DNA from 2 places in the Streptomyces sp. NPDC002276 genome. Region 1 is predicted to be linked to the other one. Evidence: riboswitches for the same ligand, from Rfam matches in the RefSeq annotation. Region 1 holds a riboswitch; the other holds the start of a gene.
What was found. Region 1 has a riboswitch for glycine ahead of gcvP (aminomethyl-transferring glycine dehydrogenase). Riboswitches for the same ligand answer to the same signal wherever they lie in the genome.
Positions count from the first base shown of each region.

Region 2: another riboswitch for glycine. It lies ahead of gcvT (glycine cleavage system aminomethyltransferase GcvT); the one in region 1 lies ahead of gcvP (aminomethyl-transferring glycine dehydrogenase).

Region 1 is NZ_JBSFCQ010000013.1:301,446-305,614, reverse strand. It holds gene ACWIHT_RS30835 (MerR family transcriptional regulator) at 1-150, shown strand, start outside; gene ACWIHT_RS30830 (DNA polymerase IV) at 208-1,710, shown strand; gene ACWIHT_RS30825 (PRC-barrel domain-containing protein) at 1,632-2,003, opposite strand; glycine riboswitch at 2,118-2,213, shown strand; gene gcvP (aminomethyl-transferring glycine dehydrogenase) at 2,393-4,169, shown strand, end outside.
Region 2 is NZ_JBSFCQ010000007.1:331,349-335,517, reverse strand. It holds gene glyA (serine hydroxymethyltransferase) at 1-431, opposite strand, end outside; gene gcvH (glycine cleavage system protein GcvH) at 446-832, opposite strand; gene gcvT (glycine cleavage system aminomethyltransferase GcvT) at 943-2,064, opposite strand; glycine riboswitch at 2,099-2,217, opposite strand; glycine riboswitch at 2,218-2,316, opposite strand; gene ACWIHT_RS20615 (AAA family ATPase) at 2,466-3,155, shown strand; gene ACWIHT_RS20610 (enhanced serine sensitivity protein SseB) at 3,220-4,005, shown strand; gene ACWIHT_RS20605 (enhanced serine sensitivity protein SseB C-terminal domain-containing protein) at 4,121-4,169, shown strand, end outside.

The sequences.
Region 1 (4,169 bases):
GGCGTCTTCGGGATCGCCGTGGGCGTGGTGTGGCGGGACGTGGAGAGCGCCCTGTCGCAGCTGCACGGGGAGCGCGTCGACACCGGCGAGACACTCGTCGGGTCCAATCCCGCCGATGAGCTGGCCAGGCGGCGCAACCGGGCCGTCTGAGGGCCCGGCGGGAGCCGTAGCGGGGCATTGTCAGTGGCGTAGGGCAGCATCGGAGATGTGAGAACCGCGCCCACGATCCTGCATCTCGACATGGATGCCTTCTTCGCCTCGGCGGAGCAGGCGTCCAAGCCGAGCCTGCGCGGGAAGGCCGTCGTCGTGGGCGGGCTCGGACCACGCGGTGTGGTGGCCACCGCGTCGTACGAGGCGCGGGTCTTCGGGGTGAACTCGGCGATGCCCATGGCCCAGGCGCGCAGACTCGCTCCGAACGCCGCGTATCTCGTGCCGCGCTTCGGCTTCTACCGGTCGATCAGCGAGCAGGTGATGGCGCTGCTGCGGGCGCTGTCGCCGCTGGTGGAGCCGCTGAGCCTGGACGAGGCGTTCGTGGACCTGGAGGCCGGGGAGACGGCCTGGGACGCCGAGTCGGCGCGGCGGGCCGGGGAGCGGCTCCGAGCCGACATACGGGCCGTCACCGGGCTCACCGGCTCGGTCGGCCTCGCCGCCTCCAAGATGCTCGCGAAGATCGCCTCCGAGCGGGCCAAGCCCGACGGGCTGGTGCTGATCGAGCCCGGCACCGAGCGGGCGCTGCTGGGGCCGCTGTCGGTGCGCACGCTGCCGGGGGTCGGACCGGCGACGGGCGACCATCTGCGGCGGGCCGGGATCACCACGGTCGACGAGATCGCCGAGGCGGGCGAGGACGAGCTCGTACGGCTGGTCGGCAAGGCGCACGGGCACGGGCTGTACGCCATGGCGCTCGCGCACGACGAGCGGCCCGTGGTGGCCGAGCGGGAGACCAAGTCGGTGTCGGTCGAGGACACCTACGACGTGGACATCCACGACCGCATCCGAGTGGGTCTGGAGGTACAGCGCCTCGCCGACCGGTGTGTGCGGCGGCTGCGGGGCGCCGGGCTGTCGGGGCGGACGATCGTGCTCAAGGTGCGGCGGTACGACTTCTCGACGCTGACGCGGTCCGAGACCTTGCGTGGGCCCACCGACGATCCCGGGGTGGTGCGGGAGGCCGCGGCGCGCTTGTTGGACTCCGTGGACACCACGGGTGGGGTGCGGCTGCTCGGGGTGGGAGTCTCCGGGCTCGCCGACTACACGCAGGAGGACCTGTTCGCGCAGGCGGCGGGGGAGCAGGTCGACCTTCTTGAGGAGGAGCACACGGAGGAGGAAGTCGGCGGGGAGCAGGCGCCGCCCGTGGAGCGGCGCTGGCCCGCGGGTCACGACGTGCACCACTCCGGGTTCGGACACGGGTGGGTGCAGGGCAGCGGGCTGGGGCGGGTCACCGTGCGGTTCGAAACACCGGAGGATGCCGGGCCCGGACGGGTACGGACGTTCAGGACCGACGATCCCGAACTGGAGCCGGCGGAGCCACTGCCGTTGGTGACGCGGGACGCGAGTGAACTGACCGCAGCATCAGGGCAGTTGGTGGTGCCACCCCCGGAGCATCGAAGACCCGCCGCCCCTCCCGCCGCGTCGGCTCAAATGTCGTCCGAGCCCGCCAGTTTGCCGAAGTCGCGGTCCGGGAGGGAGGGCGGTGGGGCCACGTCGAGGCCGTAGTGGTGGTAGAGCTGGAGTTCCTGGTCGGGGGAGAGATGGCGGCCCACGCCGAAGTCGGGGGCGTCCTTGATCAGGGAGCGGTCGAAGGGGATGTGCAGGGTGCCCTCGATCAGTTCGCTGGGCTCCAGGGGGACGAAGGCGTCCCTGGAGAACAGGCCGGTGCGTATGGCCGCCCACTCCGGTACACCGGTCGCGTCGTCGAGGTAGACCTCGTCGATCGTGCCGATCTTGGCACCGCTGCGGTCGAACGCCTTGCGGCCGATCAGGTTGCGCGGATCGATATCGGTCTGCACGGGCCCTCCTCCTGGTCGCAACTCATCCGTAAACTCTACAAAAGAGCACATTCGGTCCGGTGGCCACTCGAAAGCTCGGCTTCACCGCTCGCTGGTAGGCTGGCGAGCGGCTGCTGACCCCGTGCGGGAGAGTCCTCCAGACTTCATCGGAGGCGCCGAAGGAGCAAATCCTCCCCGGAATCTCTCAGGCTCACGTACCGCACGGACGAGGTCACTCTGGAAAGCAGGGCGGGTGTCGGCGACGGCTCTCGCTCTCACCGACGGTGAAAGCCGGTGACCTTCGGGTGGCCGGTGAAGCTCTCAGGTTGAGATGACAGAGGGGGAGGCCGTCCGGGCACCCCGCTGTCGTGGTGCCCCCGAAGGTCGTGTCCGACCAGGAGGCCTCCCAGATGACCGTCCCTCGTACCTCGCTCTCCGAGCTCGAACAAGGCATTCCGTTCGAGCAGCGCCACATCGGTCCCGACCAGGAAGCGCGGGCCAAGATGCTCGCGCAGGTCGGCTACGGCTCGCTCGACGAGCTCACGGCCGCCGCGGTCCCCGATGTGATCAAGAACGCCGACTCCCTCGACCTGCCGGGCGCCCGCACCGAGGCCGAGGTGCTGGCCGAACTGCGTACCCTCGCGGACCGCAACGAGGTCATCGGTTCGATGATCGGCCTCGGGTACTACGGGACCTTCACCCCGCCCGTGATCCTGCGCAACGTCATGGAGAACCCGGCCTGGTACACGGCCTACACGCCGTACCAGCCGGAGATCTCCCAGGGGCGGCTCGAAGCCCTCCTCAACTTCCAGACCATGGTCGCCGACCTCACCGGACTGCCGACCTCCGGCGCCTCCCTCCTCGACGAGGGCACCGCCGCCGCCGAGGCCGTGGCCCTGTCGCGGCGCATGGGCAGGAACAAGAAGGGTCTGTTCCTGGTCGACGCGGACGCGCTGCCGCAGACCATCGCCGTGATCGAGACCCGCGCCGAGCCGGCCGGTGTCGAGGTCGTCGTCGCCGACCTCAGCGAGGGCATCCCGGCCGGGATCGCCGAGCGTGAGATCAACGGCGTGCTGGTCCAGTACCCGGGCGCCTCCGGTGCCGTACGCGACATCAAGCCGCTGATCGAGCAGGCGCACGCGCTCGGCGCGCTCGTCACCGTCGCCGCCGACCTCCTCGCGCTCACGCTGCTCAAGTCGCCGGGCGAGCTGGGGGCGGACATCGCGGTCGGTACGACGCAGCGCTTCGGGGTGCCGATGGGCTTCGGCGGGCCGCACGCCGGATACATGGCCGTGCACGAGAAGTTCGCGCGCAGCCTGCCCGGACGGCTCGTGGGCGTCTCTGTCGACGCCGACGGACACAAGGCCTACCGCCTCGCCCTCCAGACCCGCGAGCAGCACATCCGCCGCGAGAAGGCCACCAGCAACATCTGCACCGCGCAGGTCCTGCTCGCCGTCATGGCCGGGATGTACGCCGTCTACCACGGGCCCGAGGGGCTCAAGGGCATCGCGCGGCGGACGCACCGGTACGCCACGATCCTCGCCGCCGGGCTCACCGCCGGCGGTGTCGAGGTCGTGCACGGCGGCTACTTCGACACGCTGACCGCGCGCGTCCCCGGCCGGGCCGCCGAGGTCGTAGCCGCCGCCCGCGAGGACGGCGTCAACCTGTACCTCGTGGACGCGGACCAGGTGTCCATCGCCTGCGACGAGACCACCACGCGCGCCCAACTGGCCGCCGTATGGACCGCGTTCGGGGTCGACGGCGACATCGAGGCGCTGGACGCGACCGCCGAGGACACGCTGCCCGAGGCGCTGTTGCGGAACGACGCGTATCTGACGCACCCCGTGTTCCGGGACCACCGTTCCGAGACCGCGATGCTGCGCTACCTGCGCAAGCTGGCCGACCGGGACTACGCGCTCGACCGGGGCATGATCCCGCTGGGTTCCTGCACGATGAAGCTCAACGCGACCACCGAGATGGAGGCGGTCACCTGGCCCGAGTTCGGGCAGCTGCACCCCTTCGCGCCCGCCGAGCAGGCGCAGGGATACCTCACGCTCATCCGGGAGTTGGAGGAGCGGCTCGCCGAGGTCACCGGGTATGACAAGGTGTCGCTCCAGCCCAACGCCGGTTCGCAGGGCGAGTTGGCCGGGCTGCTGGCGGTGCGTGGGTACCACCGGGCCAACGGGG
Region 2 (4,169 bases), on a different contig from region 1:
GCGACCACGTTGAACTGCTTGCCGGAGAAGTTCAGCCGCATCCCGTGGGTGAGGTGGCCGCCGTGCGCCAGGTCGAGGCCGAGGATCGTGTCGCCGGGCTGGGCCAGCGCGAACAGGGCGGCCTGGTTCGCGGAGGCGCCCGAGTGCGGCTGGACGTTGGCGTACTCGGCGCCGAACAGTTCCTTGACCCGGTCGATCGCGATCTGCTCGGCGACGTCGACGTACTCGCAACCGCCGTAGTAACGACGGCCCGGGTATCCCTCGGCGTACTTGTTGGTGAGGACCGAGCCCTGCGCCTCCATGACCGCGACCGGAGCGAAGTTCTCCGAGGCGATCATCTCCAGCGTGGACTGCTGCCGGCGCAGCTCGGCGTCGACCGCGGCGGCGATGTCCGGGTCGAGCTCGTGCAACGGGGTGTTCAGGACGGACATGTTTCTACGACTCCTCAGCCGGCGGCGGTGGTGAAGGCGGTGTACTCGTCCGCGGAGAGCAGCTCGCCGGGCTCGTCCGTGATCCGTACCTTGAAGAGCCAACCGCCGTCGAAGGGCTCGGAGTTGACCAGCGCGGGCTCCTCCACGACGGCCGTGTTGATCTCCACGACCTCACCGGTGACCGGTGCGTACAGGTCTGACACCGACTTGGTCGACTCCAGCTCGCCGCAGGACTCGCCCGCCGTCACCGTCGTACCGACCTCGGGCAGCTGGGCGTAGACGACATCGCCGAGCGCGTTGGCCGCGAACTCGGTGATACCGACCGTCGAGACACCGTCGACGGCGGCCGTCAGCCACTCGTGTTCCTTGCTGTACCGCAGATTCTCGGGGTGGTTGCTCATGGCGTGAATTCTCCTGTACGCGGTGGAGTGCTGGTGAAGGGGGGAGACGCGGAGGGCGTGGTTGAGCAGCGGTGATCCGCCCGGTCACGGACCCGACGCTACGACGACTGTCACTTCTGGCGCTTGTAGAACGGCAGCGCCACGACCTCGTACGGCTCGTGACTGCCCCGGATGTCCACACCGACACCGGTCGTACCCGGCGCCGAGTGCGCCGCGTCGACGTAGGCCATCGCGATGGGCCTGCCCAGCGTGGGGGAGGGGGCGCCGGAGGTGATCTCGCCGATCACCTGGCCGTCGGCGACCACGGAGTATCCGGCGCGCGGGACCCGGCGGCCCTCGGCGACCAGGCCGACCAGGACGCGCGGCGGCTGCGCGGCGGCGCGTTCGGCGGCGGCCTCCAGGGCCGTACGTCCGACGAAGTCGCCGTCCTTCTCGAACTTCACGACCCGGCCGAGTCCGGCGTCGAAGGGGGTGAGGGAGGTCGACAACTCGTGGCCGTAGAGCGGCATCCCGGCCTCCAGGCGGAGGGTGTCGCGGCAGGACAGGCCGCACGGGATCAGCCCGGTCGGCGCCCCAGCCTCGGTCAGTGCCAGCCACAGCTTCTCCGCGTCGCCGGGGGAGACGAACAGCTCGAAGCCGTCCTCGCCGGTGTAGCCGGTGCGGGCGATCAGCGCGGGGACGCCCGCGACCGTGCCGGGGAGACCGGCGTAGTACTTGAGGCCGTCGAGGTCGGCGTCCGTGAGCGAGGCGAGGATGCCGGGGGACTCGGGGCCCTGGACGGCGAGCAGCGCGTAAGCGTCACGGTCGTCGCGGACGACCGCGTCGAAGCCCTCGGCGCGCTCGACCAACGAGTCCAGGACAATCTGGGCGTTGGACGCGTTGGCCACAACCATGTATTCGGTGTCGGCCAGCCGGTAGACGATGAGGTCGTCGAGGATGCCGCCGTCGGCACGGCAGATCATGGTGTAGCGGGCGCGGCCGACGCCCACGGAGGCGATGTCGCCGACGAGCGCGTAGTTGAGGAGTCGGGCCGCCTCCGGTCCGGTGACCGTGATCTCGCCCATGTGGGAGAGGTCGAAGAGGCCGGCCTTCGTGCGGACGGCGAGGTGCTCGTCGCGCTCGGAACCGTAGCGCAGCGGCATGTCCCAGCCGGCGAAGTCGGTCATCGTCGCACCGAGCGAGCGGTGCAGCGCGTCGAGCGCGATACGACGGGGGGCGGCGGTACTGCTCATCGGTCGGTCTCCCAAGGCATGACGGCGAGGTCGTTCCTCCCCATCTGTCATCGGAACCTGAGAGGTTCGCCATGACCGCGCGGGACACGCACGGGCCATGGGTTGCACCTTGGGTGGGACCACCGGGACGGGCGGTCCGCTTTTCAGATGTGCCTCGCCCGCGCGGTAACTGGGCCTGAGAGATTCAAGGGAGGGACTTGCTCCTTCGGCGCCCCAGCAACAGATGCCTGGGGACTCTCCCGCGCGGATTCAAGCGGCCGGTATGCAGTTAGGCGCGCACATCATCGCACAGGCTTTGTAACAGGCCTGTGGCCGGAAGCGAACGGAACCGCGAGACACCGTGCATTACCTTCTCTTTACGTTCGTTGGGGAGAACCTTTCCTGACCCCGCAGGGAGGACGATCACGGTGACAAGGACCACGGTGTACGCCACGACCTCGGCCGTAGCAGTGCCCGAGCAGCCCGCGGCCCCGGCCGGAGAGGCATGCCCGGCCCGCCCGGCACCGGTCGTCCGCGACCTGCGCGAGCGCGCGGGCCGCAGCCCGCACGGACTCCGCTTCGGCCCCCGTGACCTCGTCGTGGTCACCGGCCTGCCCGGCAGCGGCAAGTCCACGCTGATGCGGCGCGCGGTGCCGGGCGACGGCGCCCGCGTCGACAGCCAGGACGCCCGGGACCGCTGGGACACCCGGATGTCCCGCATATCGGATCTGCTCCCGTACGCGGTCTACCGCCCCCTGGTCCGCCTCGCCCACTACACGGGACTGCACCGCACCCTGCGCTCCACGTCCGGAGCGGTCGTGCACGACTGCGGCACCCAGACCTGGGTGCGCGGCTGGCTGGCCCGCGCCGCCCGCCGCCGCGGCGGCACCCTGCACCTGGTGTTCCTCGACGTCAGCCCGGACACCGCGCTGGACGGCCAGCGCGAGCGCGGCCGGGGTGTCTCGCGGTACGCGTTCCTGCGCCACCGCCGGGCCGCCGCCCGCCTGTTGCGCGCCGTGGAGCGCGGCGACCTGCCGCACGGCGTGGGCTCGGCGGTGCTGCTGGACCGGGACGCGGCGGACGTGCTGCGCCGGATCGACTTCGCGGGCTGAGCCGCTAGCCTTTTCCGTCACAGCACGTTTACAGCAGGCGGTTTCACCAGCAGGCGGTAGGTAGATGGACTTCCCGGCGGACTTCCCCGGTCAGGCGTACCCCCACCCGCATCCGCACGGCGGATGGCCCGGCAACGAGCTGGAGGAGGTGCTCTCGGTCTCCCTCGGCCTGCCCTCGGCCGGCGGCCGGATCATCGAGGTGCTGGCCCGCAGCTTCGTCTGGGTCCCGCTGCCCAGCGGCGGCGGCCCGCACAGCGGACCCCTGGACCTGCCCACCCTGGACATCGAAGGCCAGGCCTTCGTCCCGGTCTTCAGCTCCGAGGAGCAGTTCCGCCAGGTCGTCGGCTCGCATCTGTCGTTCACGATCGCGCCCGCGGTGGAGTTCGCCCGCGGGCTGCCCCCGCAGGTGGGCATCGCGGTGAACCCGGACGGCGTGGTCGGCATCCCCCTCCCGCCCCCCGCCGTGGCCGAGCTGTGCCGCATCGGCCGCACCGCCCTCGACGGCCCGACCAGCGGCGGCCGGGTCCGCCTCTTCGAGCCCGACTGGCAGGACGACCCGGTCGACTTCCTGGCCGCGGCCTCCGCCGAGTTCGCGGGCACCGGAGTGGTCGGCACGGCCCGCCGCTGCCTGGCCGCGATCGAGACCGCCGACCCGGTGATGTTCGTGGGCGTCGAACTGACCAACTGGGAGGGCGACTTGAGGGCGGTCCCGATGGACGCCCTGTCCCGGGCCCTCACCAGGACCGAGGTCAAGTGGCCGGTAAACCTGGTCCTCCTGGATGTGACCCAGGACCCGGTGGCGGACTGGATGCGGCAAACAGTGCGCCCCTTCTATACACAGGGTCACTAGAAACTCCGCGTCCAGCCGCACACGACCCGCACTCGCCAACGGACACTGAGCCCCGACCCATTGGGCGCTTAAGCTGGACCCCAACGCAGGCCAACCACCAGAAGGGGCGGTACACGTGAGCGCCAGCGGCACCGCGACCGGCCAGGTCGAGCACATGCTGCGCC